Regions from separate parts of the Geodermatophilus sp. SYSU D00525 genome, predicted to be linked through region 1. Evidence: riboswitches for the same ligand, from Rfam matches in the RefSeq annotation. Region 1 holds a riboswitch; each other region holds the start of a gene.
The links. A riboswitch is a leader RNA that binds a small molecule or an ion and turns the genes downstream of it on or off. The one in region 1 is predicted to bind cyclic di-AMP.
Positions count from the first base shown of each region.

Region 1 (10,319 bases):
TGATCGTCTGGACGTAGTTGATGATCGCCCGCTTCTCCTCCGGGGTGATCTGGTTGTCCCCGAAGACCGGCATGTTCTCGGGGCCGGAGAGCATGGCGGTGTAGATCTCGAGGTCGTTGGCGTCCTCGAGGCTGGGCGCGTACTTGCCCGAGGAGAGCGCGCCACCCTCGCCGACGAAGTTGTGGCACTGCGCGCAGTTGAGCCGGAACAGCTCACCGCCGGCGGCCAGGTCGCCGTCGCGCAGGTCGCCCGAGGGGAGGGTCGGGCCGCCGCCGTTGGCCTGGACGTAGGCCATCAGCTGGTCGATCTCCTCGTCGGAGAAGATGGCCGGCTTGTCGGGGGCCTGGGCGCTCTGGCGGACCAGCGGCATGCGGCCGGTGTGCACCTGGAAGTACACGGAGGCCTCGCCGACGCCGATGAGCGAGGGGCCGCGGTTGGGCACGCCCTCGAGGTTCTCGCCGTGGCAGCTGATGCAGCTGCGCTCGTACAGCTCGCGGCCGGCGGCCTCGGCGCTGGACTCGCTGCCCTCGTCGGCGGCCTGGGCGCCCGGGGCGAGGGTCGAGTAGAGCGCGCCGGTCAGGACCAGCCCGGCCATCAGGGCGGCGACGTTGCCGACGCGGCGGCGCTGCTTCGAGCGGCGGCGGGCGCGGGCGGCGGCAGCCGGGGTCCCCTCGGCCGGGCGGCGGCGCGACCAGCGCGACCGCCGCGGCTCCTCGTCGGGCAGGGTGTCGGACTGCGGGTTCGTGGTGGACACCGGTTCCCTAGCGGATCAGGTAGATCGTGGCGAAGAGCCCGACCCACACGACGTCGACGAAGTGCCAGTAGTAGGAGACCACGATCGCCGAGGTCGCCTGCGCCGGCGTGAAGCGGCCCATGGTGGACCGGATGAGCACGTAGACGAAGGCCACGAGGCCGCCGATGACGTGCAGGGCGTGGAAGCCGGTCGTCAGGTAGAAGACCGAGCCGTAGGTGCTGCTCGAGATGGTGGTCGCGTGGTCGGTGACGAGCACCCGGTACTCGTTCGCCTGGCCCAGCACGAAGACCAGCCCCATGACGAAGGTGATCGTGAACCACCGGCGCAGGCCGTAGACGTTGCCGCTCTCGGCCGCGAACACGCCGATCTGGCAGGTGACCGAGGAGGCCACCAGGATCAGCGTGAAGACCAGCGCGTACGGCAGGTTCAGTTCGGTGGGTTCCGGGGGCCAGCCCTCGGTCGAGCGCGCCCGCGCGGTGAAGTACATGGCGAACAGCCCGGCGAAGAACATCAGCTCGCTGGAGAGCCAGATGATCGTGCCGACGCTGACCATGTTCGGTCGGGTCAGGGAGTGCACCCGCGAGGTGTCGAAGGTGCTGCTCGCCACGGGGGCCGTTGTCACGTCGCCCATCATGGCATCGGCCGCCGACGTGCACAGACCGTGGGTGGCACGGCGTGGCCGCGCCGTGACCCGCCCGAGACCGTCCCCCGGACGGGGGTCGCGCCCACCCGGACGGGAGCCGCGCGGGCACTAGGCTGCCGGGCGTGAGCGACGCGCCGGCCACCGTCCTGGTCTACAGCTCCCGGCCCGAGGTCCGCGAGGCCGTCCGCACCGCCGTCGGCCGCCGGCCGGCGCCCGACGTCGGGCCGCTGACCTGGATCGAGTGCGCCACCGGCGAGGACGTCGTCGACACCGTCGACGGCGGCGGCGTGGACCTGTGCATCCTCGACGGCGAGGCGCAGCCGACCGGCGGCCTGGCGCTGTCCCGGCAGTTGACCGTCGAGGTCGCCGACCGGCCGGCCCTGTGCGTGCTGATCGCCCGGCAGCCCGACCGCTGGCTGGCCCACTGGTCGCAGGCCGACGCCACCCTCGCGTTCCCGGTCGACCCGCTGGCCGCCCCCGAGGTCGTCGCCGGCCTGCTGCGCGCGCACGCGGGCCGCCGTCCCGTCTCGCGGTGAGCGCGGGCACCACCGCCGGGCCGACGTGGCCCGGCCTGCTGACGCGCCTGCTGAGCCGCCAGGACCTCACCGCCGCGGACACGGCGTGGGCGATGCGCGAGGTGATGTCCGGCGAGGCGACGCCGGCGCAGGTGGCCGGGTTCGCCGTCGCCCTGCGCGCCAAGGGCGAGGCGCCGGAGGAGGTCGCGGGCCTCGCGGCCACGATGCTCGAGCGCGCGACGCCGGTCGAGGTGCCGGTGCCCACCGTCGACATCGTCGGCACCGGCGGCGACGGCGCGCACACGGTGAACATCTCGACGATGGCCGCCGTCGTGACCGCGGCCGCGGGGGTGCCGGTGGCCAAGCACGGCAACCGCGCCGCGTCGTCGTCCTCGGGCGCCGCCGACGTGCTCGAGGCGCTCGGCGTCGTCATCGACCTGCCGGCCCCGGCCGTCGCCCGGTGCGTGCAGGAGGCCGGCATCGGGTTCTTCTTCGCGCCGGTGTTCCACCCGAGCTTCCGGCACACCGCGGCCCCGCGGCGGGAGCTGGGCATCGGGACCGTCTTCAACTTCCTCGGGCCGCTGACCAACCCGGCGCGGCCGGTGGCCGCCGCGATCGGTTGCGCCGACCCGCGGATGGCGCCGGTCCTGGCCGAGGTGGTCGCCGGCCGCGGCGCCCGCGCCCTGGTCTTCCGCGGCGACGACGGGCTGGACGAGCTGACCACCGCGACGACGTCGAGCGTGTGGGTGGCCCGCGACGGCGCGGTGACGCCCGGGCGCGTGGACCCGGCCGCACTCGGCATCGCCCCGGCGGGGCCGGACGCGCTGCGCGGCGGGGACCCGGCGCACAACGCGGCGGTCTTCCGGCGGGTCCTCGACGGCGAGCCGGGGGCGGTGCGCGACGCCGTCCTGCTCAACGCCGCCGCCGCGCTGGCCGCCTTCGACGAGCGCGGCGGGGAGCTCGGGGACCTGCTCGGCGCCGGGATCGAACGGGCCGCCGCCGCGGTCGACGACGGCCGGGCTGCCGCGCTGCTGGACCGGTGGGTGGCCGTCAGCCGCGAGGCCGCCGGCCGCTGAGGCCGGTCACTCGCCCTCGAGTCACTCGCCCTCGAGCCCCAGGGAGAACGCCGCCTCCAGGTCGTGCCGCGAGTAGGCGCGGAAGGCGATGTGCGTCTCGGTCTCCAGCACGCCGGGCACCTTGTTGATCCGCCCGGCGATCACCTCGGCCACCTGGTCGAACTCGCGGACCCGCACGATCGCGATCAGGTCGACCTCCCCGGCGGTCGAGTAGACCTCGCTCACGCCGTCGAGGTCGGCGATCGCGGCCGCCACCTCGGGGATCGCGTCGGTGGCCGCGTCGACCATCACGATGGCGGTGATCACGCCGGCGATGCTAGTTGAAGGACCCTCCGGCCCCCCACGCCTCGCTCCGCTCGGCGCGGGCCCCTGCAGGAGGGCCGTTCCAGTGCGTCACGGCGCCGCCGGGTACCGGTCCCGCGGCGGCCGGTCCCTCGCTCGAGACCCGCTCGGGGCGGGCGCGGGTGCCCAGCTGCCGGCCGTCGTGGAAGGGGTCGCGCAGCGCCCGGCCGGCCTCCACCCGGGCGAGGAAGCCGCTGAGCCCGCCGGTGCCCGGGGCGACGCAGGCGAGCGTGCCGGTCACCTCGACCAGCCGGGTGCCGGGCTTCTCCATCCACCGCATCACCAGCTCGGTCTCGTCGACCGTGGCGGCCAGCCCGCCGTCGTCGGGGGTGGTCTCGGCGGTGGCGCGCAGGACGGCGAGGGCGTCGCGGACCGACGTCCCGCGCGGGGCGCACCCGGCGGCGACCAGGCGGCCCCGCCGGACGACCGACAGCGCCCACCCGCCGGCGCCGTCGGGCCGGGCGATGACCAGCTCCGGGACGGCGGCCAGCGACTCCAGCCGCTGCCGTCGGCGCACCGCGCGCACGAGGACCGCGACCCGGTCGCGGAGCACCCCGGCGTCCTCGAACCGCTGGGCGGCCGAGAGGTGGTCGACCCGGTCCAGCAGCGGCGCGACCAGGGCGCTCGGGTCGCCGGCCACCGCGGCGCGCAGCACCGCGGCGATCGCGGCGTACTCCTCGACCGACTGGTGGCCCGCGCACGGGCCGCCGCAGCGGCCCATGCCGAACAGGGCGCAGGTGCTCGTGGGCACCCGCGGGGACAGCCGGGTGGTGCACTGCCGCAGCGGCAGCGCCTCGTGGATGGCGGCGGTGGCCATCTCCGCGGCCCGCCGGTCGGCGAACGGGCCGAGGAAGAGCCCCGCGTCGGGCCGCACCCGCCGCACGGTCGACAGCCGGGGGAAGGGCTCCTCGGTCAGCCGCAGCCACAGCGCGCGCTCGGGGAAGCGGGAGCGGCGGTTGTAGCGCGGCTTGTGCTCGGCGATCAGCCGCAGCTCCCGGACGGCGGCCTCGAGGTCGTGCGCGCACGGGATGGCCTCGACGCGCCGGGCCAGCGCGACCATCTCGGTCATCCGGCTGCGCTGCTCGCCGGAGGAGAAGTAGCTGCGGACGCGGGTGCGCAGGTCGTTCGACGTCCCGACGTAGAGCGGCTCCTCGCGCGGGCCGCGGAAGACGTAGACGCCCGGGCCGGGCGGGACGCCGTCGGCCAGGTGGCGCTTCTTCCGGCGTTCCGGGTCGACCTGGCGGGTGAGCCCGTGCAGCTCCTCGAGCGACGTCACCCCGAGCGGGCCGAGTCGTTCGAACAGGCCGTGGAGGACGTCGACGGTCGCGCGGGCGTCGTCGAGGGCCCGGTGGCAGGGCGAGGTGGAGGCGGAGAAGTACGGCGCCAGGGTGGCCAGCTTGCAGTTGGGCACCTCGTCGCGGGAGAGCAGCCGCCGGGCGAGGACCGCGGTGTCGACCGAGGCGGCCGCGGGCCACGGCGTCCCGGTCTGCTCGCAGGCCGCCCGCAGGAACCCGAGGTCGAAGGGGGCGTTGTGCGCCACGAGGACGGCGCCGCGGGCGAACTCCAGGAAGGCCGGCAGCACGGCGTCGATCCGCGGGGCGGTGGCGACCATCGCCGTGGTGATGCCGGTGAGCACGCTGATGTAGGGCGGCACCTCGCAGCCGGGGTCGACCAGCGTCTGGAACTCCCCGAGCACCTCGCCGCCGCGCACCTTGACCGCCCCGATCTCGGTGATCGCGCTGTCCTTCGGCGACCCGCCGGTGGTCTCCAGGTCGACGACGACGAAGGTGACGCCGGCCAGCGGCGTGCCGAGGTCCTCGATGCTCGCCTGGACGTAGGGGGTGCGGGGGAGCGGCCGCTCGCCGAGGGCGGGTGCCTGCTCGTGGCGCGGCACCGAGGAGCCCGTGCCGCTGGCGGGGAAGAGCACGGCGGGACGGTAGGCCGGAGGTCCGACAGTCCCGGGGACGCGCGCCCGGGGGAGCCCTCGCCCGACCGGGGGACCGGCGGTGCGTGTCCCGCTTGCGGCGGCGGCTCCGGGGAGATGACGATCCCCCGGCGGACCGGCGGGGTCCGGAACGGCAGAGGTGGTCCGATGCACGCGCGTTCCCTGGGGCGCACCCGGCGGGGCGTGGTGTCCGTGCTGGTCACGGCGGTGGCCGCCGTCCTGCTCGCGGCCCCGGCGGCCGCGGAGCCCAGCGACCAGCCCGGCGGGACCAGCGGGGTCCTCGACAGCGAGGCGCTGGACCGGCTGCAGCAGCGCGCCGCCGAGGTCCAGGCCGACCTGCAGCAGCGGCAGACCGAGGTGGCCGCCGCGCGGGAGCAGTTGGCCGACGCGCAGGCCGACGTCGACGCCGCGCGCGCCACGGTCGACGCCGCCGAGGGCGAGCTGGCGCAGTACCAGGCGGTGGTGGCGCGGTACGCGTCGGCGGTCTACCGGGACGGCGGCGCGCTGACCCCGCTCACCGTGCTGCTCACCGGCGGCGACCCGGCCGACGTCGTCGCGGCGCTGGGCTACCTGGAGGCCGTCGACGCGCACACCGCCGAGGTGGTCCGCACCGCCGAGCAGCAGCGGCAGGCCGCGGTCGCCCAGCAGACCTCCGCCGACGCCGTCCTCGCCGAGGCGCGGCAGCGGGCCGACCGGCTGGCCGCGGAGGTGGCCGACCTGGAGGCCTCCGCCGACGCGGTGACCGCGGAGCTCGACGTCGCGCTCGGCGACGTCGACCGGCAGCTGTCGGACCTGCAGCGCCAGCAGGTCGACGTCAACACCCAGACGGCGGCCAACTGGCGGGCCTACCTCGACCAGCTGCGCGAGGCCGGGGTGGCCGCACCCCCGGCGGCGGAGCTGCTCGACCCCGTGCGGGGCCTGCCCGCGGGGCTCACCCCGGTCGGGGCGGCCGCCGGCGGCGCCCAGCGGGGCGCCGCGCAGCTGCCGCGCCGGCCGGTGTCCGTGCTCGTGCTGCCCGCGGAGACGCTGGCCGCGGTCACCGCGGCCATGGACGCCCTCGGCAGGCCGTACGCGCCGGGGACGGCCGGCCCGGACTCCTGGGACTGCGGCTCGCTGGTCTCCACCGTCTACCGCGACGCCGGCATCGACCTGCCCGGTGACCAGGCCGGGCTGTTCGCGGTCACCACGCCCGTCGACCCGGCCGACGTCCTGCCCGGCGACCTGGTCTTCCTCGGCACCCCCGAGTCGGGCCTGGGCCACGTCGGCATCGCGCTGGACGCGCAGACCATGCTCGCCGCCGACGCGCGGGCCGGCGCCGTCGTCGTCCGCCGGCTGCCCGCCGACCAGGTCCTCCACGTCGGGCGGCCGAGCCTCGGCCCGCGGCCGGAGGTGCCCGCTCCCGGCCCGGCCGACGGCGCCCTGCGGGTCGAGTGCGGCAACACCGTCTACCCGCCGAGCTTCGACGGCGCCCGGTCCTGGGGCGGCTACCCCAACGGCCTCATCCCGCCGAGCGCGCTGTGCCCGATCGGCGTGGGCGGCCACTCGCTGCGCTGCGACGCCGCGGCGGCCTGGCGGGCGATGAGCGCGGCGTTCGCGACGGCGTTCGGGCAGCCGATCTGCATCACCGACTCCTACCGCACCTACGCCGGCCAGGTCCGCCTGTACGGGGAGAAGCCGGCGCTGGCCGCGGTCCCGGGCACCAGCAACCACGGCTGGGGGCTGGCGGTCGACCTGTGCGGCGGCATCGACGGCTTCGGCACGCCGCAGTACGCGTGGATGGTCGCCAACGCCGGCCGGTTCGGGTGGCTGCACCCGACCTGGGCCGATCCCGGCAACGGCCGCGAGGAGCCCTGGCACTGGGAGTACGCGGGCGGCTGAGCCGGGACTGTCGGTGGTCGTCCCTAGCGTGCCGGCCGACCGACAGGGAGACCCGTCCCGACCGCGGCCCGGCACCGGGCGGCGCGACCGGGGCACCGGAGGGACACGGCATGCTCATCGACTGCGACTCGTGCACCGCGCGCGGCGCCGGCTGCGCCGACTGCGTCGTCACCGCCCTGCTGGGCGCCCCGCCCGCGGAGCGGGACACCGGCCCCGTGCTGCTGCCGGTGCCCCCCGTCCCGGCGGCCCGCACCGCCGACGGCGCGGTGCCGCGGCCGGGCGTCGTCGTGGACCTCGACGACGTCGAGCGGCGGGCCGTGCGGGCGCTGGCCGAGGGCGGCCTGGTGCCGCCGCTGCGGCACCGGCCGTCACGGGACGGGCGCCGGCGCACGGGCTGACCTGCGCCGGGACCCCGATCGGGTACGCACCGGAGTGGCGCGGCTGCTGACCGTGTGTGTTCTCACAGTCCACGCACCTCTCGTTTGTCACAACTGCATCACGTCCGTACTGTGGCGCCGTCCGGCCGGGTGGTCGTCACTCGACGCAGGGTGACCTCGGCCGACACCGCCGAGTCACCGGACGCCCTCCCCGGAGGTGCGCGAGGTGAGCCGGGGACCCACCGCAGCACTGGGGTGAGTTCTCGTGCGCGCCGGTCCCGACCGGGGCGCAGAGATAGGGCACGTCTTCCCAGCCCGAACCCGTCAGCTAACTCGGTAGGCGGTTGCTGAGGAAGAAACGGAGAGCCGCCGACCGTGGCGACCCCCCGCCCCGTCCTGGGGCACGCACGCGAGAAGTCCACATCCGCCCCCCGCACCGCCGGCCCGCACCGCCCGTCGCGGGCCCGCCACCTCGGCCGGGTCACCCTGGTCGGCACCACCGCCGCGCTGACCCTCACCCTGCTGTCCGGCACCCTGCTGTCCGGCACCGCGGCCGCCGACCCCGAGCGGGCCGGCACCCCGGAGCAGGCCGCCCAGCTCGCCGCCGAGGCCGGCCACCGGCTCGAGGTCGTCACCGAGCGGGTCAACGAGGCCCGCGAGGTCCTCGCCCAGCAGCAGGCCGCCGCCGACGAGGCCGACCGGGCCGCCGCCGAGGCGCAGGAGCAGCTGCAGGACCTCGACGGCCAGATCCGCCAGGTGGCCCGCAGCGCCTACACCGCCGGCAACAGCGACGGCTTCGCCGGGCTCGACCTGCTGATGACCAGCGACTCCGCCGAGGACTTCGTCGCCTCGCTGGCCACCCTCGGTCAGATCGCCGACCACACCACCTCGGTCCTCGACCAGGTGGGCGAGGCGGCCGTCGCCGCCCGGCAGGCGCAGGCCGACGCCGAGGCCGCCGAGGCCGAGGCGCAGCGCACCCTCGACGACCTGAGCGCCCAGGAGGCGCAGCTCCAGGACGACATCGCCGACTACCAGGCGCAGTTCGCCGCGCTCACCGAGGCGCAGCGGCAGGCGGCGCTCGCCGCGCAGGAGGCCGGCCTGGTCGCCGGCGCGCAGGCCGGCTCCGACACCGCCGAGGACGGCGAGAGCGACTCCGGCGGCGACAGCGCTCCCGCCGCGACCGGCACGCAGGCCGCGACCGCCGCCCCGGCTCCGGCCCCGGCGCCGTCCGCGGGCAGTGGTGGCAGCGGTGCCGCGCAGACCGCGGTGCAGACCGCTCTGGCCCAGGTGGGCGACCCCTACGTGTGGGGTGCCGGCGGGCCGGACGCCTTCGACTGCTCGGGCCTGACCCAGTACGCCTACGCGGCGGCCGGGATCAGCCTCCCGCACTCCAGCAGCATGCAGTCGCGGATGGGCACCGCCGTCTCGCGGGCGGACCTGCAGCCGGGCGACCTGATCTTCTACTACAGCCCGGTCAGCCACGTCTCGATGTACATCGGCAACGGCCAGATGGTGCACGCCTCCACGTCGGGGCAGCCGGTGAAGGTCGTGTCGGTCGACTCGATGGGCGGCATCACCGCCATGCGCCGCATCGCCTAAGAGACGGCACCGCACGGGCCGGGGGCCGGTGACCCGTCCGGGTCGCCGGCCCCCGGGGTCCGCGGAGGGAGATCGCGGTGCAGCGCGGGCGCCCGCCTAGGATCGGCCGGGTGAGCAGGGCGGGCGGGACGAGCACCCGCCCCGGCCCCGAGGCCACCCCGCCCGACCGCGCCGGCCCCCGCCGGGTGGCACTGCTGGTCGCGCTCGCCCTCGGCGTGGCGCTCGTCGTGGTCATCGCCGTCCGCACGCCCTGGACGCTGCTGCCCACCCCACCCGGCGGCGCGTCCCCGGTCACCGACGACGCCGGCCTGCCCGCCGACGTCGTCCGGCGCGCCGAGGCCCTCGCCGCCGACATCCGTCCCGCGTCGCTGACCAACCTGGTGATCGGCCTGGCGGTCTCGGCGCTGCTCGGCCTCACCCGGCTCGGCAGCCGGCTGGTCACCGCGGTCGGCCGCGCGGGAGGCCGGCGCCGGCCGCTCACCGTGCTGCTGGGCACGGTCGCGATCGTCGTCCTCGGCCGGCTGGCGACGCTGCCGATCTCCGCCTACGGCGAGGTGGTGCGGCACCGCTACGGGCTGTCCACCCGCTCCTGGCCCCTGTGGCTGCGCGACGTCGGGGTCTCCACCGCCATCGACGCCGCGCTCACCGCCCTCGGCCTGCTGGTGCTCGTCGCGCTGGCCCGCCGCGCGCCCCGCACCTGGTGGGCGTGGGCCGCCGGTGGCGCGGCCGCGCTGGTCGTCGCCGGCTCCTTCCTCTACCCGGTGGTCATCGAGCCGGCGTTCAACAGCTTCACCCCCCTGCCGGCCGGCGAGCTGCGCACCGACCTGCTGCGGCTGGCCGAGGAGAGCGGCTCCCCGGTCGAGGACGTCCTGGTCGCCGACGCCTCCCGCCGGACGACGTCGCTCAACGCCTACGTGTCCGGGTTCGGCTCCACCCGCCGGGTGGTCCTCTACGACACCCTGCTGGCCGACGTGCCCCCGGACGAGATCGAGTCGATCGTCGCCCACGAGCTCGGGCACGTGGCCACCGACGACGTCCTCACCGGCACGCTCATCGGGGCGCTCGGCGCGGCCGCCGCCGTCGCCCTCCTCGGCTGGCTGCTGACCTGGGCGCCGCTGCTGCGCCGGGCCGGCGCGGACTCGGCGGGCGACCCGCGCGTGGTGCCGCTGGTGCTGTTCCTCGTCGCGGTC
Region 1 covers NZ_JBJGZK010000035.1:26,013-36,331, reverse strand. The annotation lists gene qcrC (cytochrome bc1 complex diheme cytochrome c subunit) at 1-754, opposite strand, end outside; gene ctaE (aa3-type cytochrome oxidase subunit III) at 762-1,385, opposite strand; gene ACI796_RS21085 (hypothetical protein) at 1,520-1,933, shown strand; gene trpD (anthranilate phosphoribosyltransferase) at 1,930-2,988, shown strand; gene ACI796_RS21075 (Lrp/AsnC family transcriptional regulator) at 3,010-3,294, opposite strand; gene ACI796_RS21070 (DEDD exonuclease domain-containing protein) at 3,305-5,257, opposite strand; gene ACI796_RS21065 (NlpC/P60 family protein) at 5,423-7,153, shown strand; gene ACI796_RS21060 (hypothetical protein) at 7,264-7,551, shown strand; cyclic di-AMP (ydaO/yuaA leader) riboswitch at 7,709-7,889, shown strand; gene ACI796_RS21055 (NlpC/P60 family protein) at 7,906-9,129, shown strand; gene ACI796_RS21050 (M48 family metallopeptidase) at 9,240-10,319, shown strand, end outside.

Region 2 (10,319 bases), on a different contig from region 1:
TTGAAGGTGCCGAGCGCGTCGCCGTACTCCTCGGCGCAGGCGTCGGCCGCCTCGTCCTTGAGCGTGAGGACCTCGTCCATCTGCTGCTGGTCGGTGGGCCGGGGCTCCGCGGCGGTCATGCGGTCCTTGAGCTCGGCGGGCACGCACTCCACCGGCGTGGACAGGCCGACGCCGCGCGGGTCGAAGCCGACCACGTCGAAGCGGCGCAACACGTCCTCGGGCAGCGACAGCGCCAGGCTCAGCCCGAGGTCGGCCCCCGAGACGCCGGGACCGCCCGGGTTCACCAGCAGCGAGCCGATCCGGTCGGTCTGCCCGGCCAGCGTCGCGCGGACGAGGAACAGCGGCAGCGTCGCGCCCTCGGGTTCCTCGTGGTCGATGGGCACCTCGGTGCGGCCGCACTCGAAGGCGAGGTCGCGCTCGCTGCCGGGCGTGCCGGCCACGAGCTCGGTGATCTGCGCGTCGCAGTCGGTCCAGGTGATCGGCGCGGCCTCCGGCTCGGCCGGCGTCGAGGAGGCGGCCGACGAGGAGTCCGCCGACGACGGGTCCGGGTCCGAGAAGGAGCTACAGCCGGCGACCGCCACGAGCAGTCCGGTCGAGGCGGCGAGCAGGCCGCGGCGCAGACGCATGCTCACGACCGTAGGAGGCGCCGCGGACAGGCCGTTCCGCAGGTGCCGGTCACCCGTTGAACACCTCGGCCAGGTCGTAGCGGACCGGGACCTCGAGCTGGTCGTAGGTGCAGCTGCGCGGCTCGCGGTCGGGCCGCCACCGGAGGAACTGCCCGGTGTGCCGCAGCCGCCGTCCCTCCAGCTGGTCGTACTTGATCTCGACGACGAGCTCCGGGCGCAGCGGCACCCAGGACAGGTCCTTCTTCGCGTTCCACCGGCTCTGCGCCCCCGGCATCCGGTGCTCGCCGTTCTCCTGCACCTCGGCGTTCGCCCAGTCCTGCCACGGGTGCCCGTCGAGCGCCTGAGCCCGGTAGGGCGCCAGCTCCTCCACCAGCTCGGCCCGCCGCGCCATGGGGAACGACGCCGCGACGCCGACGTGCTGCAGGCCGCCGTCGTCGTACAGCCCGAGCAGCAGCGACCCGACGACCGGTCCGCTCTTGTGCCAGCGGAACCCGGCGACCACGCAGTCGGCGGTGCGCACGTGCTTGACCTTGGTCATCAGCCGCTGGTCGGGGCCGTAGGGCAGGTCGGCGTCCTTGGCGACCACGCCGTCGAGACCGGCCCCCTCGAACTCGTCGAACCAGCGCTGCGCGATCGCGGCGTCCCGGGTGACCGCGGTGACGTGCACCCGCTCGTGCCCGCGGTCCAGCACCTCGCGCAGCCGCTGCCGGCGCTCGGCGAACGGCGTCTCCATCAGCGACTCGTCACCGAGCGCGAGCAGGTCGAAGGCGACGAAGTGGCCCGGCGTCTGCTCGGCGAGCAGGTCCACCCGCGACTTCGCGGGGTGGATGCGCTGCAGCAGCGACTCGAAGTGCAGCCGGTCGCCCTGCGGCACGACGATCTCCCCGTCGACGACGCAGCGCTCGGGCAGGGCCTCCTTGACCGCGGCCACGACCTCGGGGAAGTAGCGGGTCAGCGGGCGCTCGTTGCGGCTGCCGAGCTCCACCTCGTCGCCGTCGCGGAAGACGATGCAGCGGAAGCCGTCCCACTTGGGCTCGTAGAACAGCCCGTCCCCGGTCGGGAGCTTCGTCGTGGCCTTGGCCAGCATCGGCTTGACCGGCGGCAGCACGGGCAGGTCCATGCAGGTCAGTCAACCAGCGGACCCCCGCACCGGCAGACCGCCGTCGACCGGACGGGTGGCAGGAACGGCCATGACTGCCACCCCGGGACCCGCGCCGTGGACTCAGCGCACCGCGTAGCGGGTGAACAGGACGCCGTCCTCCTCGAGCACCTGCGTCAGCCGCGGGCGGACGACGTCGCGCAGCGTACGGTCCAGCAGCCGCGCCTGGCCGCCGACCAGCGCGGGGGAGACGGTGAGGTCGAGCTCGTCGACCACGCCGGCGTCCAGCGCCGCCGACAGCAGCGACGGCCCGCCCTCGCACAGCACCTGCTCGAGGCCGCGGTCGGCGAGCCGGTCCAGCGCGAGCGGCAGGTCGACGTCGGCGTCCCCGCAGACCAGCACGTCCACCCCGGCGTCGGCGAGCGCGGCCCGGCGGCCGGGGTCCGCGGCGGCGCAGGTGACCAGCAGCGTGGGCGGCTGCGCCAGCCGGGCGCCGGGCGCGAGCGAGGCCCGGCGCGACACCACCGCGACCGGCAGCTCCGGCGGCCGGCCGAGCGCGGCCCGCCGCCGCCCGACCGCCGAGGCCGTCGTCACCGGGCCGTAGCCCTCACCGGCCGCCGTCCCGTGCCCGACCAGGACGACGTCGGCCAGCGCGCGCAGCGTCGAGAACACCCGCCGGTCGCCGGGCGAGCCGAGCCCGGCGCTGACGCCGTCCACGGTGACCGCGCCGTCGAGCGAGGCGACGAAGTCCACGCGGAACGAGCGACCGGGCGGCAGCGCGTAGGCCGCCGCCAGGTCGTCGTCGGTGAGGTCCGCCCCGCCGGGGGAGGGGAGCAGCCGGCGCATCAGGTGGTGAGGACGGCCGCGCTCTCGGCCGGGACGGTCACCGTCGCGCCGTCCAGGGACGGCTCGTCGGCGGTCGCGAACAGCACCCCGGTCGCCGGCCGGTCCAGCTGCACCGGCTGCGGCCGCCCGGACAGGTTGGCCACCACCCGCAGCCCGCCGCGGTGCACGACCAGGACGCGGTCCTCGTCGTCCCAGCCGACCTCGACCGCCGACAGGTCGGCGTCGACGAGGTCGGGGTGCTGCCGGCGCAGCGCCAGCAGCGTCCGGTGCACCTCGAGCAGCCGCGCGTGCGGCTCCCGGTCCAGCTCGGCCCAGTCGAGCTTCGAGCGCCGGAACGTCTCCGGGTCCTGCGGGTCGGGCACCTCGTCGGCGTCCCAGCCGTGCTCGGCGAACTCGCTCTTGCGGCCCTCCGCCGTCGCCCGGCCGATGTCGGGGTCGGTGTGGCTGGTGAAGAACTGCCACGGCGTCGAGGCGCCCCACTCCTCGCCCATGAACAGCATCGGCGTGAACGGGCTGGTCAGCACCAGGGTCGCGCCGACGGCGAGCAGGCCGGGGGACAGCGTCGCCGAGACGCGGTCGCCGATCGCGCGGTTGCCGATCTGGTCGTGGTCCTGCAGGTAGCCCAGGAACCTCCAGCCCGGCAGCCGGGCGGTGTCCACCGGCCGGCCGTGGGAGCGGCGGCGGAAGCTCGACCACGTGCCGTCGTGGAAGTAGGCGCCGGTGAGGGTCTTGGCCAGCCCGGCGAGGCCGGCCTCGGCGAAGTCGCCGTAGTAGCCCTGGCCCTCGCCGGTCAGGACGGCCTGCAGGGCGTGGTGGAAGTCGTCGCTCCACTGGGCGGCGATGCCGGTGCCCCCGGCCACCCGCGGGGTGACCATGCGGGGGTCGTTGAGGTCGCTCTCGGCGATCAGCGTGAGCGGCCGGCCGACGGCGACCGAGAGCCGGTCGACCTCCTGGGCCATCTCCTCGAGCACGTGGGTGGCGCGCTCGTCGACCAGCGCGTGGACGGCGTCCAGCCGCAGCCCGTCGACGTGCATGTCGCGCAGCCACATCAGGGCGTTGTCGAGGACGTAGCGGCGGACCTCGTCGGAGTCCGGCCCGGACAGGTTGACCGACTCGCCCCAGGTGTTCGCGCCGCCCTCGGAGAAGACCGGCATGAACAGCGGCAGGTAGTTCCCCGACGGGCCGAGGTGGTTGTAGACGACGTCCTGGATCACGCCGATCCCGCGCTGGTGGCAGGCGTCGACGAACCGCTGGTAGGCCGCGGGCCCGCCGTAGCTCTCCTGCACCGTGTACCAGAGCACGCCGTCGTAGCCCCAGTTGTGCGTGCCGTCGAAGCCGTTGACCGGCAGCAGCTCGACGAAGTCGACGCCGAGGTCGACGAGGTGGCCCAGCCGGTCGATGGCCGAGTCGAGGGTGCCCTCGGGCGTGAACGTGCCGACGTGCAGCTCGTAGACGACGCCGCCGGCCAGCGGGCGCCCGGTCCAGGCGGTGTCGCCCCACGCGTACGCCGACGGGTCGAACCGGCGGGACGGCCCGTGCACGCCGTCGGGCTGCCGGCGCGAGCGCGGGTCTGGGCGGGGGGTGTCGTCGTCGCCGAGCAGGTAGCCGTAGTCGGACTCCGGGCCGGCCTCGACCTCGGCCCGCCACCAGCCGTCGTCGTCGCGGCGCATGTCGTGCACCGTGCCGTCGACCTGCAGGCGCACGCGCTCGGGCACGGGCGCCCAGACGGCGAACTCGACGGGTGCGGACATGCGGGGGCCTCCCAGCGGTAGCGCGGCTGACCGGTCCCTCTTGCCCGCTGCGGGCCCGGTCAACCGCGAGCGGCAGCCGGGGGAGCGGGTCCCCCGGCTGCCGCCCCGGGTCACGCCAGCTTCAGCTCCTGGCCGACGTAGATCCGGTTCGGGTCGCTGACCGTGCCGCTGTTGGCGGCGTAGAGCGCCTTCCAGCCGCCGTCGACGCCCTGGTCTCGGGCGATCTTGCCCAGCGTGTCGCCGGACCGGACGGTGTACGAGCCGCCGGAGGCGCCGGCGGCGGACTCGCCGGCCCGGGAGGCCGTGTCCGGCTCGGCCGCCGCAGGCGCGGCGGCGGGCTCGGGGGCGGGCGCGGCGGCCGCCGTGCCGGCCTCCGGGGCCGACGGGTCGAGGCTCTTCCCGCAGGTGGGCCAGGCACCCGGGCCCTGGGCGTCGAGCGTGCGCTCGGCGACGGCGATCTGCTGCGCCTTGGTGGCCTGGTCGGCGCGGGCGGCGTACTCGGTGCCGCCGTAGGCGGCCCAGGTGGACTGGCTGAACTGCAGCCCGCCGTAGTAGCCGTTGCCGGTGTTGATGCTCCAGTTGCCGCTGGACTCGCACTGGGCGACGGCGTCCCAGTCGTTGGGGGCGGCGGCCGAGGCCGGGCCGGCGGCGACGCCGATCGCGGCCGCGGCCACGCCGGTCGTCACGAGGGCACGGCGGAGCAGGGACGTGGACGTGCGCATGGGGGATCTCCGATCCGCCGCCTGCGAGGTGAGCTGTCGGGTTCGGAGCGATCGGTGCCCCGGCCGCACGACGTGCGGCTTCACCCCGAGGCGCTGCGTCCGGTCCCCCCGTGACCGCGGTGCAGGCGCCGAAGTGGGTCCCCCACCCCCGTCCTGGCTGTGCAGGAGGAACGGAGCCCGGCGGACGGGGTTCGGCGGACCGACTCCGGCACGCGGCAGTCATTGGCCTGCGTGCGGGAGCAAACGTAACGGCCGCATCACGAGACGGCACACCCGCCCCACCCGTCACGGCGTGTCGCCCGGCGTCCCCCGCGGTGGCCCGCGCCCGGCGGCCGGGGGAGGCGCAGGTCACGGCGGCGCCGGCCGGCGCCGCCGTGACCTCCGTCTCATTCCCGGACGAGCAGGGCCACCGGCAGCCGGGCCAGCAGTTCGCCGACGGGCGCGCCGCCGGCGTCGGAGACGACGCGCGTGCCGGTGAGCACGTCGCGCCAGGCGCCGGTCGGCAGCGTCAGCGCGGTGTCGCCCCAGCCGGTGGCGGCCAGCGCGACCGGCAGCCGGGTCGCCACGGTCACCGCGCCGCCCTGCTCTCCGGACCCACGGTCGAAGGCGACGACGTGCTGCGCGGCGGACCCGGTGGCGGCCACCGGGGTGTAGCCGGTGAACAGCCCGGGGGCGTCCCGCCGCAGCCGCAGCGCTCGCGAGACGACGAGCAGCTTGGCCGCGCCGGTCTCGTCGACCTCGGGCACCTCCCCGCCGTCGAGCCGGGCCAGCAGCGCGCGCCGCTCGTCGTAGTCGACCGGGCGGCGGTTGTCGGGGTCGACGAGCGAGTGGTCCCAGAGCTCGGTGCCCTGGTAGACGTCCGGGACGCCGGGCATCGTCAGCTGCAGCAGCTTCTGCGCCAGCCCGTTGGACCGGCCGGCCGGGGCGATCCGTGCGACGAACGCCTCGATCTCGCGGTTCGTGGCCGCGTCGTCGAAGGCGGCGTCGACCATCGCGTGCAGCTGCGCCTCGAACGCCTCGTCGACGTCGGTCCACGTCGTCGACTGCCCGGCCTCGCGGGCGGCCTTCTCGGCGTAGGCGTGCGCCCGCTCGCGGGACAGCGGCCAGGCGCCGACCAGGTTCTGCCACACGAGGTGGGCCAGCGGCCGGTCGGGCAGCGGGTGGCGGGACAGCCAGCCGCGGACCAGGTCCGCCCACTCGGTCGGCACCTCGGCGAGGACGGCCAGGCGGGCCCGGGTGTCCTCGCTGCGCTTGGTGTCGTGCGTGGTGAGCGTCGTCATCGACTCCGGCTTGCGCTCCAGCCGCCGCGCCTGTGCCTCGTGGAACTCCTCCGGGGTGCTGCCGAAGCGCGCCGGATCGCCGCCGACCTCGTTGAGCACCACGAACCGCGCCCAGCGGTAGTAGGCGCTGTCCTCGACGCCTTTGGCCATCACCGGGCCGCTGGTCTGCTCGAACCGGGTGGCCGCCTCGGTGCCGGCCTGCGCCAGCACCGGGTGCAGCGCGTCCACCGCGGCGACCAGGTCGGGCCGGCGGTCGCGGACGTCGCCCACCGCGGCGTCGAGGTGCTCGCGGCCGTCGGGCAGGTAGGTGCGGTAGACCGAGAAGGAGGCCAGCAGCTCGGCCAGCGCCTCCTCCTCCGTGTCGACGTCGACGCCCGGCAGCTCGCCGATCACCCGGACCAGCCGGGCGACCTCGGAGCCGAGGATCCCGTCGGTGACCTCGCGCTTGCAGTCGTGCACCAGCTGCCCGTAGTCGACCGCCCGGCCGGACAGCTCGGTGTCCAGCGCGGTCAGCGCCGCCTCGCCCGCCGGGTCGACCAGGACGTCGTCGACCTCGGCCAGCGCGTCGTAGCCGGTGGTGCCGGCCACCCGCCAGCTCTCCGGCAGGTCCTCGCCGGGCTCGAGGATCTTCTCGACCACCGTCCACCGGCCGCCCGACGCGTCGGTCAGCCGGTCCAGGTAGCCCTTCGGGTCGGCCAGGCCGTCGGGGTGGTCGATCCGCAGCCCGTCGACGGCGCCGTCGGAGACCATGCGCAGCACCAGCTCGTGCGTGGCGCGGAAGACCTCCGGGTCCTCCACGCGCAGCCCGGCGAGGGTGTTGATGGCGAAGAACCGCCGGTAGTTGAGGTCGGCGTCGGCGCGCCGCCAGTCGACCAGCTCGTAGTGCTGCCGGTCGTGCACCTCCTGCGGCGTGCCCTCGCCCGTGCCGGGCGCGATGGGGAAGCGGTTGTCGTAGTAGCGGAGCTCCCCGTCCACCACCTCGAGCTTCTCGACGTCGTCGGCCGAGCCGAGCACCGGGATGCGGACGCGCCCCCCGCCGAAGTCCCAGTCGACGTCGAAGGCCGACGCGTGCGCGCTGTCGCGCCCGTGCTGCAGCACGTCCCACCACCACGGTGCCTCGGCCGGGTCGGCGACGCCCATGTGGTTGGGCACGAGGTCGAGCACCAGGCCGAGCCCGTGCTCGTGCAGCGCGGCGACGAACCGGTCGAAGCCCTCCTGCCCGCCCCGCGACTCGTCGACGTGCGCGTGGTCGACGGTGTCGTACCCGTGCGTGCTGCCCGCGGCCGAGCGGAGCAGCGGGGAGGAGTAGGCGTGGGTGACGCCGAGGTCCGCGAGGTAGCCGGCGACGGCCGCGGCGTCGTCGAGGGTGAAGTCGGCGGTCACCTGCAGCCGGTAGGTCGCCGCCGGCGTGGCCCGCCGCCGCTCGGCAGCGTCAACGGACTGACTGCCGTCCGGGGCCTCGCTCACGGGGCGGCCTGCAGCACGACGGTGGCGCGGGCGGCCACGGTGACGACGTCGCCGGCCTTGACCTGCACCGGCTCCACCTGGCCCATCTCCGCGGTGTCGACGACGACCGTCCAGCCCTCGGCGTACTCCGACGGCGGCACGGTGAAGTCGATCGGCTCGTGGTGGGCGTTGAACGCCAGGTAGAAGCAGTCGTCGACGACGTCCTCGCCGCGCTCGTCGGTCTCCCGGATGCCGTGGCCGTTGAGGTACATCGCCAGCGACTTGGCGAAGCCGGCGTCCCAGTCCTCGTCGCTCATCAGCTCGCCGGCCGGGGTGAACCAGGCGACGTCCTGCACCGGGTCGCCCTCCTCGCGGCGCACCGGCCGGCCGTGGAAGAACCGGCGGCGGCGGAACGTCGGGTGCTCGGTGCGCAGCCGGGTGACCAGCTTGGTGAACTCCAGCAGCCCCTCGTCGACGTCGTCCCAGTCGATCCAGGTCAGCTCGGAGTCCTGGCAGTAGCCGTTGTTGTTGCCCCGCTGCGTGCGGCCGAGCTCGTCGCCGTGCAGCAGCATCGGCACGCCCTGGCTGAGCATCAGCGACACGAGGAAGTTGCGCCGCTGCCGCGCGCGCAGCTCCAGCACCTCGGGGTCGTCGGTCTCGCCCTCGACGCCGCAGTTCCAGCTGCGGTTGTGGCTCTCGCCGTCGTTGTTGTCCTCGCCGTTGGCCTCGTTGTGCTTCTCGTTGTAGGACACGAGGTCGTTGAGGGTGAACCCGTCGTGCGCGGTGACGAAGTTGATGCTCGCCACCGGCCGGCGGCCGGAGTGCTTGTAGAGGTCGGCCGAGCCGGAGATGCGGCTGGCGAACTCGCCGATGGTGGCGTCCTCGCCGCGCCAGAAGTCGCGGACGGTGTCGCGGTACTTGCCGTTCCACTCGGTCCACAGCGCCGGGAAGTTACCCACCTGGTAGCCGCCGTCGCCGACGTCCCAGGGCTCGGCGATGAGCTTCACCTGGCTGACGATCGGGTCCTGGTGCACCAGGTCGAAGAACGCCGACAGCCGGTCCACCTCGTGGAACTGCCGGGCCAGCGTGGAGGCCAGGTCGAACCGGAACCCGTCGACGTGCATCTCGGTGACCCAGTACCGCAGCGAGTCCATGATCAGCTGCAGCGACTGCGGGTGCCGGACGTTGAGCGAGTTCCCGGTGCCCGTGGTGTCCATGTAGTACTGCTCGTCGCCCTCGACCAGCCGGTAGTAGGCCCGGTTGTCGATGCCCTTGAACGACAGCGTCGGGCCGTTGTGGTTGCCCTCGGCCGTGTGGTTGTAGACGACGTCGAGGATCACCTCGATGCCCGCCTCGTGCAGGGTCCGGACCATGCCCTTGAACTCCTGCACCTGCTGGCCGTCGGTCTGCTGCGCGTACTCGTTGTGCGGCGCGAAGAAGCCGATCGTGTTGTAGCCCCAGTAGTTGCGCAGGCCCTTCTGCAGCAGCGTGTCGTCCTGCACGAACTGGTGCACCGGCATGAGCTCGATGGCGGTCACGCCGAGGGACTGCAGGTGCTCGACGACCGCCGGGTGGGCGATGCCGGCGTAGGTGCCGCGCAGCTCCTCGGGGATGCGCGGGTGGGTCATCGTCAGGCCCTTGACGTGGGCCTCGTAGATGACCGTCTTGTTGTAGGGGGTCCGCGGCGGGCGGTCCACGCCCCAGTCGAAGTACGGGTTGATGACGACGGACTTCGGCATGTGCGGCGCCGAGTCGGCGTCGTTGCGCTCGCCGCTGCCGAACCGGTAGCCGAAGCAGGCCTCGTCCCAGTCGATGGCGCCGTCGATGGCCTTGGCGTAGGGGTCCAGCAGCAGCTTGTTGGGGTTGCAGCGCTGCCCGTTCGCCGGGTCGTACGGGCCGTGGACGCGGTAGCCGTAGCGCTGCCCGGGCTGGATGCCGGGCAGGAACGCGTGCCACACGTAGCCGTCCATCTCCGGGAGCCGGATCCGCTCCTCGTTGCCCTGCTCGTCGAACAGGCAGAGCTCGACCTTCTCGGCGACCTCGCTGAACAGGGCGAAGTTGGTCCCGGTGCCGTCGTACGTGGCACCCAGCGGGTAGGCGGTTCCAGGCCACACCTGGGTCATCGACGTGTTTCCTCCTGCGCGGGCGCCCCGGGTGGTGCAGGGCGCGGTGGCCCCCCGCCGCGGCCGTCGGAGGGGGGTCGGGGCACACGGGTGCCCGCGGGCTCCTTAGCCCCGAGCGGGCGGGTCCACACCTGACGCGGCGGAGATCACGGGAGGGGAGCCGGGACGACGACGCCCTCCGCGGCCGGGGCCGCGGAGGGCGTCGTGTGCGGGTCCGGTGCACCCCGGCGCGGGGCCGGGCACACCAGGTACCGAGGCGCGGGGCGCCGGGGTCCGACCTCGTCCGGGCATCCCGGGTGGCACTGGTCCCCGGCGCGGCACCGCGCCTGCAGGAGGGCACGCTAGCGGGTCCCGGGGCCGAGCACGAGCACGAGGGCGACGCGTCCGCAAGCGACACGCCCCGTCGGTCCCGTGATCACCACCCGT
Region 2 covers NZ_JBJGZK010000002.1:298,662-308,980, forward strand. The annotation lists gene ACI796_RS03400 (alpha/beta hydrolase) at 1-626, opposite strand, end outside; gene ACI796_RS03405 (ATP-dependent DNA ligase) at 676-1,746, opposite strand; gene ACI796_RS03410 (dihydrofolate reductase family protein) at 1,849-2,571, opposite strand; gene treZ (malto-oligosyltrehalose trehalohydrolase) at 2,571-4,322, opposite strand; gene ACI796_RS03420 (transglycosylase family protein) at 4,433-5,044, opposite strand; cyclic di-AMP (ydaO/yuaA leader) riboswitch at 5,048-5,182, opposite strand; gene treY (malto-oligosyltrehalose synthase) at 5,431-7,791, opposite strand; gene glgX (glycogen debranching protein GlgX) at 7,788-9,893, opposite strand.
Region 2: another riboswitch for cyclic di-AMP. It lies ahead of ACI796_RS03420 (transglycosylase family protein); the one in region 1 lies ahead of ACI796_RS21055 (NlpC/P60 family protein).

Region 3 (10,319 bases), on a different contig from region 1:
TCGCGGGCGTGCTCGCGGAGCTCGACGACCTCGACGGTGGCGTCCTCGCCGCGCTCGCGCAGCGCGGCGACGGTCGCGGTGGCGAGCCGGTCGGCCAGCAGCCGGGTCGACGACGGCACGCCGAGCCCCGCGCTGACGACGGCCAGGGTGCGGGTGGTCATCAGAGGGACACCTCCTCGCGGGCCGCGTCGGTGACCTGGCCCGTGACGTCGTCACCGGCGGCGTAGACGGTCGAGTCCTGCGCCCCGCCGCGCGCCGCCACCCGGGCGGCGTGGGTGGGCGCGTCGGGCACGTGCGCCGGCTTGAGCGCGGCGAACTCGCGGCGCAGCACCGGCACGACCTCCTCGCCGAGCAGGTCCAGCTGCTCGAGCACGGTCTTCAGCGGCAGGCCGGCGTGGTCGACGAGGAACAGCTGCCGCTGGTAGTCGCCGGCGTAGTCGCGGAAGCCGAGCGTGCGCTCGATCACCTGCTGCGGGCTGCCCACGGTCAGCGGCGTCTCGCGGGAGAAGTCCTCGAGCGAGGGCCCGTGCCCGTAGACCGGTGCGTTGTCGAAGTAGGGCCGGAACTCGGCGACGGCGTCCTGGCTGTTCCTCCGCATGAACACCTGCCCGCCGAGACCGACGATCGCCTGGTCGGCGGCGCCGTGGCCGTGGTGCTCGAAGCGGGACCGGTAGAACTCCACCATCCGCTGGGTGTGCTCCTTCGGCCAGAAGATGTGGTTGTGGAAGAAGCCGTCGCCGTAGTAGGCGGCCTGCTCGGCGATCTGCGGCGAGCGGATCGAGCCGTGCCACACGAACGGCGGGACGCCGTCCAGCGGCCGCGGGGTGGAGGTGAAGCCCTGCAGCGGGGTGCGGAAGCGGCCCTGCCAGTCCACGACCTCCTCGTCCCACAGCCGGCGCAGCAGCGCGTAGTTCTCCACGGCCAGCGGGATGCCGTTGCGGATGTCCTGGCCGAACCACGGGTAGACCGGGCCGGTGTTGCCGCGGCCCATCATCAGGTCGACCCGGCCGTCGGCGAGGTGCTGCAGCATCGCGTAGTCCTCGGCGATCTTCACCGGGTCGTTGGTGGTGATCAGCGTGGTCGACGTCGACAGCTGCAGCCGGGAGGTCTGCGCCGCGACGTAGGCCAGCGTGGTGGTGGGGGAGGACGAGAAGAACGGCGGGTTGTGGTGCTCGCCGAGGGCGAAGACGTCGAGGCCCACCTCCTCGGCCTTCTTCGCGATGGTGACGACGGCCTTGATCCGCTCCGCCTCGCTCGGCGTCCGCCCCGTCGTCGGGTCGGTCGTGACGTCGCTGACCGTGAAGACCCCGAACTGCATCTCGTGCTCCAAGTGGTTGAGAGTGCAACTACTGTACCCGCCCCAACGACCGACCCCCGCCGGGCATTCCCGACGGGTCCGTGACCGTACTGAGACCTCTCGACCGCGCACGGTGAGCGGCCCGGCACGTCCGGGCGTGCCCACTCCGCGGGCGGGGCGCGTGTCCGTGTCGGCCCGGTCGGCGGCACCCGGCGGGTGCGACTCTGTGATCACCCCGCCGGCGGGCCGGTGGGGGACCGGATCGGACGGCGCACCGAGGGGGAACCGGGATGTCGCTGCGGGGACAGGGAGCTGCTCCGGACGGGGCCGGGAACGGCGTTCCGGAGCCGCCTCCGGGGCGCGGGCTCGACGGCCTGCTGGGCACCGGTCCGGTGTTCACCGGGGCGGTGCGCGGCTACGACCGCGTGCAGGTCGACGACTACGTCGCCTGGGCCGAGACCGAGCTCCTGGTCCTGCGCCGGGAGAACGAGCACCTGCTCAGCCGCTACGCCGCCGCGTCGGCCGAGCTGCAGAACGCCCGCCGCCGGCTGGCCCAGCTGGTCCGGGAGCGGCAGAGCCTGCCCGGCCCCGAGGACGCGGCGGAGATGATGCGCCGCGCCCGGGAGGAGGCCGCCGCGCTGACCGCCGCCGCCGAGGAGGAGGCCGGGCGTATCCGGGCCGAGGCGCTCACCGAGGCGCAGGCCCGGCTGTCCGGGGTGGCCGAGATGCGCGAGGCGGTGCTCGCCGCCCGCGAGCAGACCCGCAGCGAGGCCGCGGCGGTCCTCGAGGCCGCGCGCCGCGAGGCGGCCCGGCTGGAGCGGGCCGCCGCCGCCGAGCGCGAGCGCCGGGACCGCGAGGCCGCCGAGGCGCGGGCCCGGGCCGACGCCGAGGCCCTCGAGCGCCGGCGCGCCGTCGAGGCCGAGCTCGCACCCCTGCGCGACGAGCGCGACCGGGCGCGGGAGTGGCTGCGCCTGCTGACCGGTCAGCTCGACGAGGCGCTCGCCGTCGTCACCGGCGTGGTGCCCGACGACGTCCCCGCCCTCGGCGACAAGCGCGGGCTGCCCCGGCTCGGGGAGGACCCGGCTGCCGAGCCGCGCGCGGGGGCGCGTCCGGCGCCCCCGGGGACGGACGTGTCCGACGTGACACCGCTGCTCGGACCCGGCCGGCCCGAGGTCGCGGCGGCCTCCTGACCAGCGGCGACGCGGGGGCCGGTTCCGGACCGAGGGAGTCCGCACCACCCGTCACGGCCGTCACTCCGGCCCCGTCGGTTGTCACGAACCGGTAACGACCGTACGGTGGCTGGCGTCCGGCTGGTCGTCAGGTCCCCCTTCCGGGGAGCCCGGCCGGACGCCGCCGAGTCGTGTCCGCACCTGCGGGCGCGAGCCGGGGACCCACCGCAGTACTGGGGTGAATCGCGCCCGCCGAGCTCCGGCCCGGCGCGCGTAGGGCTCCTTCCCGCCCGAACCCGTCAGCTAACTCGGTAGGCGGCTCACGGAAGAAACGGAGAGTCTCCGCATGCCCCGCCTCCGGGCCGAAGCGGCCCGCAGGTGCAGCCGTCCGCGCGCACACCGCGCCCCCGCGTCCGCCTGACGCCGGCTGCTCCTGTCCTGCCGCTCCCAGCGACGACGTCGCCGGGGACCCCGTAGTCCGCGACACCCACAGACCCGCGCCGTACCCGCATGCCCGAGGTCCGCCTCCGGGCCCGCTGCCGCGCGCCACTCTCCCTCGGAGCCCACACCCCCTCATGTCCCGCCACGTCCCGAACACGCCTGCCGACGCCCCCGCGACCGTCGAGCTCGCCACCGCTGACACCCCCACCACCCCCGACACCGACGCCCACACCGCCACCCCCGAGCTGCCCGCCGCCGGGGGCGGTGCCGAGGCCGCCGAGGCCCCCGCGCGCCGGCGCCTCTTCCGCCGCGGCAGCCCCCCGCTGGGCCCGCGCCGCCCGGCCCTGCTGCTCGGCGCCGCCGCCGCCGGCGCGCTGATCGTCGGCGTCGTCTCCACCAGCGGCCCCGCCGCCTCCGCCGGCACCGACAACGCCGGCACCGCGGTCAGCGTCGCCGAGGAGCTGGGCGTCCCCCAGCAGCCGGCCGCCGGGCAGACCCCGGACGCCACCGACCTGACGTCGCTGGCCGACGTCGCCGCCTCGCGCGCCGAGCGCAGCGCGCAGGAGGCCGGTGCCGCCCACGCGCAGCTCGCCGCCGAGCAGGCCGAGCGCGACCGCCAGGCCGCCGAGGCCGAGGCCGCCCGCGTCGCCGCCGAGCAGGAGGCCGCCCGCGTCGCCGCCGAGCAGGAGGCCGCCCGCCAGGCCGCCGAGGCGCAGGCCGCCGCCGAGGCCGCCGCCGCGCAGCAGGCCGCCGAGGAGCAGGCCGCGGAGGAGGCCGCCGCGCAGGAGGCCGCGCCCGCCGCGCCGTCCGGCTCCTTCAAGGACTACGCGCTGAGCAAGGTCGGCAGCTCCGAGCAGTTCTCCTGCCTGGAGAAGCTGTGGGGCAAGGAGAGCGGCTGGAACCCCAACGCCCAGAACCCCACCAGCACCGCCTACGGCATCCCGCAGTTCCTGAACTCCACCTGGGCCAGCACCGGGATCGCCAAGACCTCCGACGGCTACCGCCAGATCGACGCCGGCCTGATCTACATCGAGCAGCGCTACGGCAGCGCGTGCGACGCCTGGGCGCACTCGCAGGCCACCGGCTGGTACTGATCCGAAGGTGATCCATCGAGGGCCGGCCACCCGGGTGGTGCCCGCGGGCTTCGTCCGCGCGCACACCCAGGTGCGCCGGCCCTCGCTCGTCCCCGAGGTGCGGCTGCACGTCGCCGACGACGTCGTCGCCCTCTGGGAGGCGATGGAGACCGCGGCCGGCGGGGCGGGGGACGAGCCGCCGTTCTGGGCGGCCGCCTGGCCCGGCGGGCAGGCACTGGCCCGCCACCTGCTCGACGAGCCCGCCACCGTCGCCGGCCGCACGGTGCTCGACCTCGGGTCCGGCAGCGGCCTGGTGGCCGTCGCCGCCGTCCTCGCCGGTGCCCGGTGGGTGCTGGCCAGCGACGTCGACCCGTTCTCCCGGACCGCGGTCGGCGTCAACGCCGGCCTCAACGGCGTCGCGGGCATCAGCGTCACCGGCGACGTCCTGGACCGCGAGCCGCCCGCCGTCGACGTCGTCGTCGCAGGTGACGTCTGCTACGACCGGGAGATGACCGGGCGGGTGCTGCCCTTCCTCGACCGGGCGCGGGCCCGCGGCTGCCAGGTGCTCGTCGGCGACCCCGGCCGCCCGTACCTCCCGCACGAGCGGCTGGAGGCCGCCGCGGTGTACCAGGTCCCCGAGACGGAGGGGCCCGGGCTGCGCCGGACGACGGTGTGGCGGCTGCCCTGAGCGCCGCCGGATACGGTCGCCGGGTGCACCCCTACGCCTTCACCGGTACCGCCGTCGTCACCGGGGCGGCCAGCGGGATCGGCGCCGCGCTCGCCCCGCGGCTGGCCGCCCGCGGCAGCGACCTCGTGCTGGTCGACCGCGACGCCGGGCGGCTCGAGGGCGTCGCGGCGTCGGTGCGCGCGGCCTCCCCGGGCCGGTCGGTGGACACCGTCGTCGCCGACCTCGCCGACGCCGGGCAGCTGCGCGAGGCCGCCGGCCGGGTCGTCACCGGGCACCCGGGGACGACGCTGCTGGTCAACAACGCCGGCGTCGCGCTGGGCGGGCGGTTCGACCAGGTGACCCTCGAGGAGTTCGAGTGGGTGATGGACGTCAACTTCCGCGCCGCCGTCCGGCTCACCCACGCGCTGCTGCCCACCCTGAAGGCGCACCCCGGGTCGCACCTGGTCAACGTCTCCAGCCTGTTCGGGCTCATGGCGCCGGCCGGGCAGGCGGCGTACGCGTCGAGCAAGTTCGCCGTCCGCGGGTTCACCGAGGCGTTGCGGCACGAGCTGGCCGAGGACGGCGTCGGCGTGACCAGCGTGCACCCCGGCGGCATCGCCACCCGCATCGCCGAGTCCGCCCGCGTGGCCAGCGGGGCGGACCCCGCGGAGGCCGAGCGGGGCAAGCGGGAGTTCGCGAAGCTGCTGCGCTATCCGGCCGACCGCGCCGCGCAGCGGATCGTCGAGGCGGTGGAGCGGCGCCGGCCGCGGCTGCTCATCGGCGCCAGCGCCGTCGTCCCCGACGTCCTGGTGCGCCTGGCGCCGGGCTCGTACGGGAGGGTGCTCGCCGCCGCGACCCGGCTGGCCGGCCTGCGCCGGGCCTGACCGGGCGGGAGCGCCGGTGGCCGTCCACGTCGGCACGTCGGGCTGGAGCTACGACCACTGGGAGGGCGTCCTGTACCCACCGGGGACGCCCCCCCGGGAGCGGCTGGCCCACTACGTCCACCGGTTCGGCACCGTGGAGCTCAACGCGAGCTTCTACCGCTGGCCGCGCACCGCGACCTTCGCCTCGTGGCGGCAGCGGCTGCCCGAGGGTTTCCGGCTGTCGGTCAAGGCCCCGCGCGGGCTGACCCACGCCAAGCGGCTGTACGCCCCTGAGGCCTGGGTCGAGCGGATGACCGCGGCCTGGCACGAGCTCGGCCCCCGGCGGGCGGTGCTGCTCGTCCAGCTGCACCCGGCCGCCGCCCGCGACGACGCCCGGCTCGACCACTTCCTCGGCCTGCTGCCGGACTGGATGCGGGTGGCCGTGGAGTTCCGGCACCCCAGCTGGCACGACGACGGCGTGTTCGCCCTGCTCGAGCGGCACGGTGCCGCGTACTGCGTGATGAGCGGCGCCGGCCTGCCGTGCGTGCTGCGGGCGACGGCGCCGTTCGTCTACGTCCGGCTGCACGGCCCCGACCCCCACCACCTCTACGCCGGCTCCTACCCCGACGCCGACCTGCGCTGGTGGGCCGACCGGATCGGCGAGTGGGCCGGGCAGGGGCGTGAGGTGTACGCGTACTTCAACAACGACGGGTACGGCCACGCCGTCCGGAACGCGGAGACGCTGCGCGCGCTGACCGGCGGCTGAGGTCCGCACCCGCGAGACTGGGGCCGGTTCCCGCCGACCGGGCGGGCGGGCCGGGGGAGGTGCGCGTGAGCGAGTCCGAGGACAGGCCCCGCGACGGCGGGCTGGTCGCGCGGTCGGTCGAGGAGTTCGTGGCGCAGCTGCGCGGCTTCACCGACCGGGCCACCCGGCTGGCCGCCGGCGCCGTGCCGTCGGGGCTGGCGCTGCCGCGGCTGCCCTCCCCGCCCGGCGCGATGTCGGCGGCGCAGGTGCGGTCGATCGCGTCGTCGGTGCGGGCGCAGCGGCAGCTGATCGAGGGGCTGATGGGCCAGCTGCAGGCCTTCGACGAGCAGCTGGCGGTCTTCGAGCGGATCCTCGAGCCGCTCGTCGAGTGGAGCGGCACCTGGGCGCGGCTGGAGGAGTCCTTCGCCGACGTCCTCCGCCGCTCCCCGCCGGACCGGCCCGACCGCCCGGCCGACCGCCCGGCCGACCGGGAGCCGCCCGCTCAGCCGGTGTAGCAGGCGGTGAGCGCGGCGACCACCAGCGGGACGTCGAGCGCCGAGGCCAGCTCCCGGCAGGAGTGCATGGCCAGCACCGGCGCGCCGACGTCGACGGTCGCCACGCCCAGCCGGGTGGCGGTCAGCGGGCCGATCGTCGAGCCGCAGGGCAGGTCGGCGCGGGAGACGAAGTGCTGCAGCGGCACCCCGGCCTCGGCGCACCGCTCGGCGAACCAGCCGCCGCCGGCCGCATCGGTGGCGTAGGCCTGGTTGGCGTTGACCTTCAGCACCGGGCCGCCGCCGAGCTGCGGGGCGTGGGCGGGCTCGTGCCGGTCGTAGCGGGTCGGGTGGAGGGCGTGCGCCGTGTCCGCCGAGACCAGCCGGGACCGGGCGAGGGTCCGGGGCAGCGCCTGCGGGTCCCCGGGCGCGGTGACGCCGACCAGCCGCCGGACGACGTCCTCGAGGAAGCTGCCGCGCGCCCCGGACATCGAGCCGCTGCCCACCTCCTCGTGGTCGTTGGCGACCAGCACCTGCGTGCGCTCCCCGGGCGCGGCGCCGACCAGCGCCGTCACGCCGGCGTGGCAGCTGGCCAGGTTGTCCAGCCGCGGCGCCGCGATCCAGGTGCCGTCGGGGCCGGCGGGAGCCGCGGGCTGGGTGTCGGCCAGCACCAGGTCGTGCCCGACGACGTCCCCCGGTGCGACCCCGGCGGCCGCGGCGAGCGCCTCGGTCAGCCCCGGCTCGGTGTCCAGGTCCCGCGACCACACCGGGACCAGGTGCCGCTGCGGGTCCAGCGTCAGCCCCTCGCGCACGCTCCGGTCGAGGTGGATGGCCAGCGACGGCAGCCGCAGCGGGGCGCCGTCGAGCCGGACCAGGGCGGTGCGGCCGCCGCGCAGCGCCACCCGCCCGGCGACGGTCAGCTCCCGGTCCAGCCAGGTGTGCCAGAGCCCGCCGCCGTACGGCTCGACGCCGACCAGCCGGTAGCCGGCCTGCCGGACGTCGGACCGGGGGCGGACCTTGAACGTGGGGGAGTCGGTGTGCGCGCCGACCAGCCGCATCCCGGCCTCGGGGAGCGGGGCGCTGCCCAGCCGGAACGCGACGAGGCTGCCCTGCCGCACGACGTAGTGCGCCCCGCCGGGGGCGAGCTCCCACGCGTCGGCCTCGGCCAGCTCGGTGAACCCGGCGGCGGTCAGCCGGCGGGCGAGCTCGGCGACGGCGTGGAACGGGGAGGGGGAGGCATCGACGAGGGCGCGCAGATCGTCGCCCGCGGAGAGGTCCGGCACTCCTGCGATCCTGCCCCACGGGGTCCGGTGGCCCGACCCCCACCCGTGAATGGTCATGCGTGGTCGTGCATAATCTTCCTCGTGTCCAAGGTGCTCACGTCCCTGCCCGTCGGCGAACGCGTCGGGATCGCCTTCTCCGGTGGTCTCGACACCTCCGTGGCGGTCGCCTGGATGCGCGACCGCGGCGCCGTCCCCTGCACCTACACGGCGAACATCGGGCAGTACGACGAGCCGGACATCGCGTCGGTGCCCGGCCGCGCCACCGCCTACGGCGCGGAGGTCGCCCGGCTGGTCGACTGCCGGGAGGCGCTGGTCGAGGAGGGCCTGGCGGCCCTGACCTGCGGCGCGTTCCACATCCGCTCCGGCGGGCGCAGCTACTTCAACACCACCCCGCTGGGCCGCGCGGTCACCGGCACGCTGCTGGTGCGCGCCATGCTCGAGGACGACGTCCAGATCTGGGGCGACGGCTCGACGTTCAAGGGCAACGACATCGAGCGGTTCTACCGGTACGGCCTGCTGGCCAACCCGTCGCTGCGGATCTACAAGCCGTGGCTGGACGCGCGGTTCGTCGAGGAGCTCGGCGGCCGCAAGGAGATGTCGGAGTGGCTGACCGCGCACGGCCTGCCCTACCGGGACAGCGCGGAGAAGGCCTACTCGACCGACGCCAACATCTGGGGCGCCACCCACGAGGCCAAGCGGCTCGAGCACCTCGACACGAGCATCGAGATCGTCGAGCCGATCATGGGCGTCCGGTTCTGGGACCCCGCCGTCGAGATCGAGCCCGAGGACGTGACCATCGGCTTCGCCAACGGGCGGCCGGTCTCGGTCAACGGCAAGGAGTACGCCTCCGCCGTCGACCTGGTGCTCGAGGTCAACGCGATCGGCGGCCGGCACGGGCTGGGCATGTCCGACCAGATCGAGAACCGGGTCATCGAGGCCAAGAGCCGCGGCATCTACGAGGCGCCGGGCATGGCGCTGCTGCACGCCGCCTACGAGCGGCTGGTCAACGCCATCCACAACGAGGACACCCTCGCCACCTACCACACCGAGGGCCGGCGGCTGGGCCGGCTCATGTACGAGGGCCGGTGGCTGGACCCCCAGGCGCTCATGCTGCGGGAGTCGCTGCAGCGGTGGGTCGGCATGGCCGTCACCGGCGAGGTCACGCTGCGGCTGCGGCGCGGGGAGGACTGGTCGGTCGTCGACACCACCGGCCCGGCGTTCAGCTACCACCCGGACAAGCTGTCGATGGAGCGCACCGAGGACCCCGCGTTCGGGCCGACGGACCGGATCGGCCAGCTGACCATGCGCAACCTCGACATCGCCGACTCCCGCGCCAAGCTCGAGCAGTACGCGCGGCTCGGCATGGTCGGCGGCGGAGCCGAGCCGGCCGTCATCGGCGCCGCGCAGGCGGCCGCCACCGGCCTGATCGACCGGATGACCGAGGGCGGCGCACGGGCGATCGCCGGCCGGACCACCCCGGCCGACGACGAGCTGCTCGACCGCGCCGCGATGGAGTCCGGCACCGACTAGGAGAGGACCCCGTCCTCCCACGCCGCTCGCCCGCTCGGCGACTCAACCCGTCGGGCGGACGTCGGCCCGGAGCGGGTGGTCGGCGGGGACCTCGACGAGCACGATCGCCACGCCGTCGGGGTCCTCGACCGTCGCCTCGAGCAGGCCCCACGGCTTGCGCTCGGGCGCCGCGACGACGGGGACGCCGACCGCGGCCAGCCGCGCCACCTCGGCGGCCAGGTCGCGCACCTGCACCCACAGCGCCAGCCCGCGCGGGCGCCCGTCGGCCCGGCCGGACACCTCGAGCAGGCCGTTGCCGAGGAAGAAGACGACCCCGCGGTGCCCGGGCGGGCCGAACTCGCGGTACACGGCCAGCCCGAGCACGTCGCGGTAGAAGGCCTGCGAGCGCTCGGCGTCGGTGGGTCGCAGGAGCACGCGGCTGCTCAGCACGTCCACGCCCGTCATCCTGCTGGCTCCCTGCCGCCGAGATCGCGCGATCTCGCCCGCTCCCGGCTCGCCGGACGTGCGAGATCGCGCGATCTCGACCCCCAGGGCCCGCCGGCTGCGCGAGATCGCGCGATCTCGACCCCGAGGGGCCCGCACCTACCCTGGACCGGTGACCCCTCCCGCCCCGTCGGCGGTGGCCCCCGCCGACCGGCGGCGGGACCTGGCCGCCGACTGCTCCTCGTGCGCCGGCCTGTGCTGCGTGCTCCCGGCGTTCGCCGCGTCCGCGGACTTCGCGGTCGACAAGCCGGCCGGCCGCGCCTGCGTCCATCTCACC
Region 3 covers NZ_JBJGZK010000001.1:389,777-400,095, reverse strand. The annotation lists gene ACI796_RS01900 (FMN reductase) at 1-161, opposite strand, end outside; gene ACI796_RS01895 (LLM class flavin-dependent oxidoreductase) at 161-1,318, opposite strand; gene ACI796_RS01890 (DivIVA domain-containing protein) at 1,588-2,487, shown strand; cyclic di-AMP (ydaO/yuaA leader) riboswitch at 2,639-2,799, shown strand; gene ACI796_RS01885 (aggregation-promoting factor C-terminal-like domain-containing protein) at 3,042-4,001, shown strand; gene ACI796_RS01880 (class I SAM-dependent methyltransferase) at 4,009-4,668, shown strand; gene ACI796_RS01875 (SDR family NAD(P)-dependent oxidoreductase) at 4,692-5,531, shown strand; gene ACI796_RS01870 (DUF72 domain-containing protein) at 5,548-6,276, shown strand; gene ACI796_RS01865 (hypothetical protein) at 6,342-6,770, shown strand; gene ACI796_RS01860 (M18 family aminopeptidase) at 6,758-8,029, opposite strand; gene argG (argininosuccinate synthase) at 8,111-9,559, shown strand; gene ACI796_RS01850 (VOC family protein) at 9,602-9,994, opposite strand; gene ACI796_RS01845 (pentapeptide repeat-containing protein) at 10,155-10,319, shown strand, end outside.
Region 3: another riboswitch for cyclic di-AMP. It lies ahead of ACI796_RS01885 (aggregation-promoting factor C-terminal-like domain-containing protein); the one in region 1 lies ahead of ACI796_RS21055 (NlpC/P60 family protein).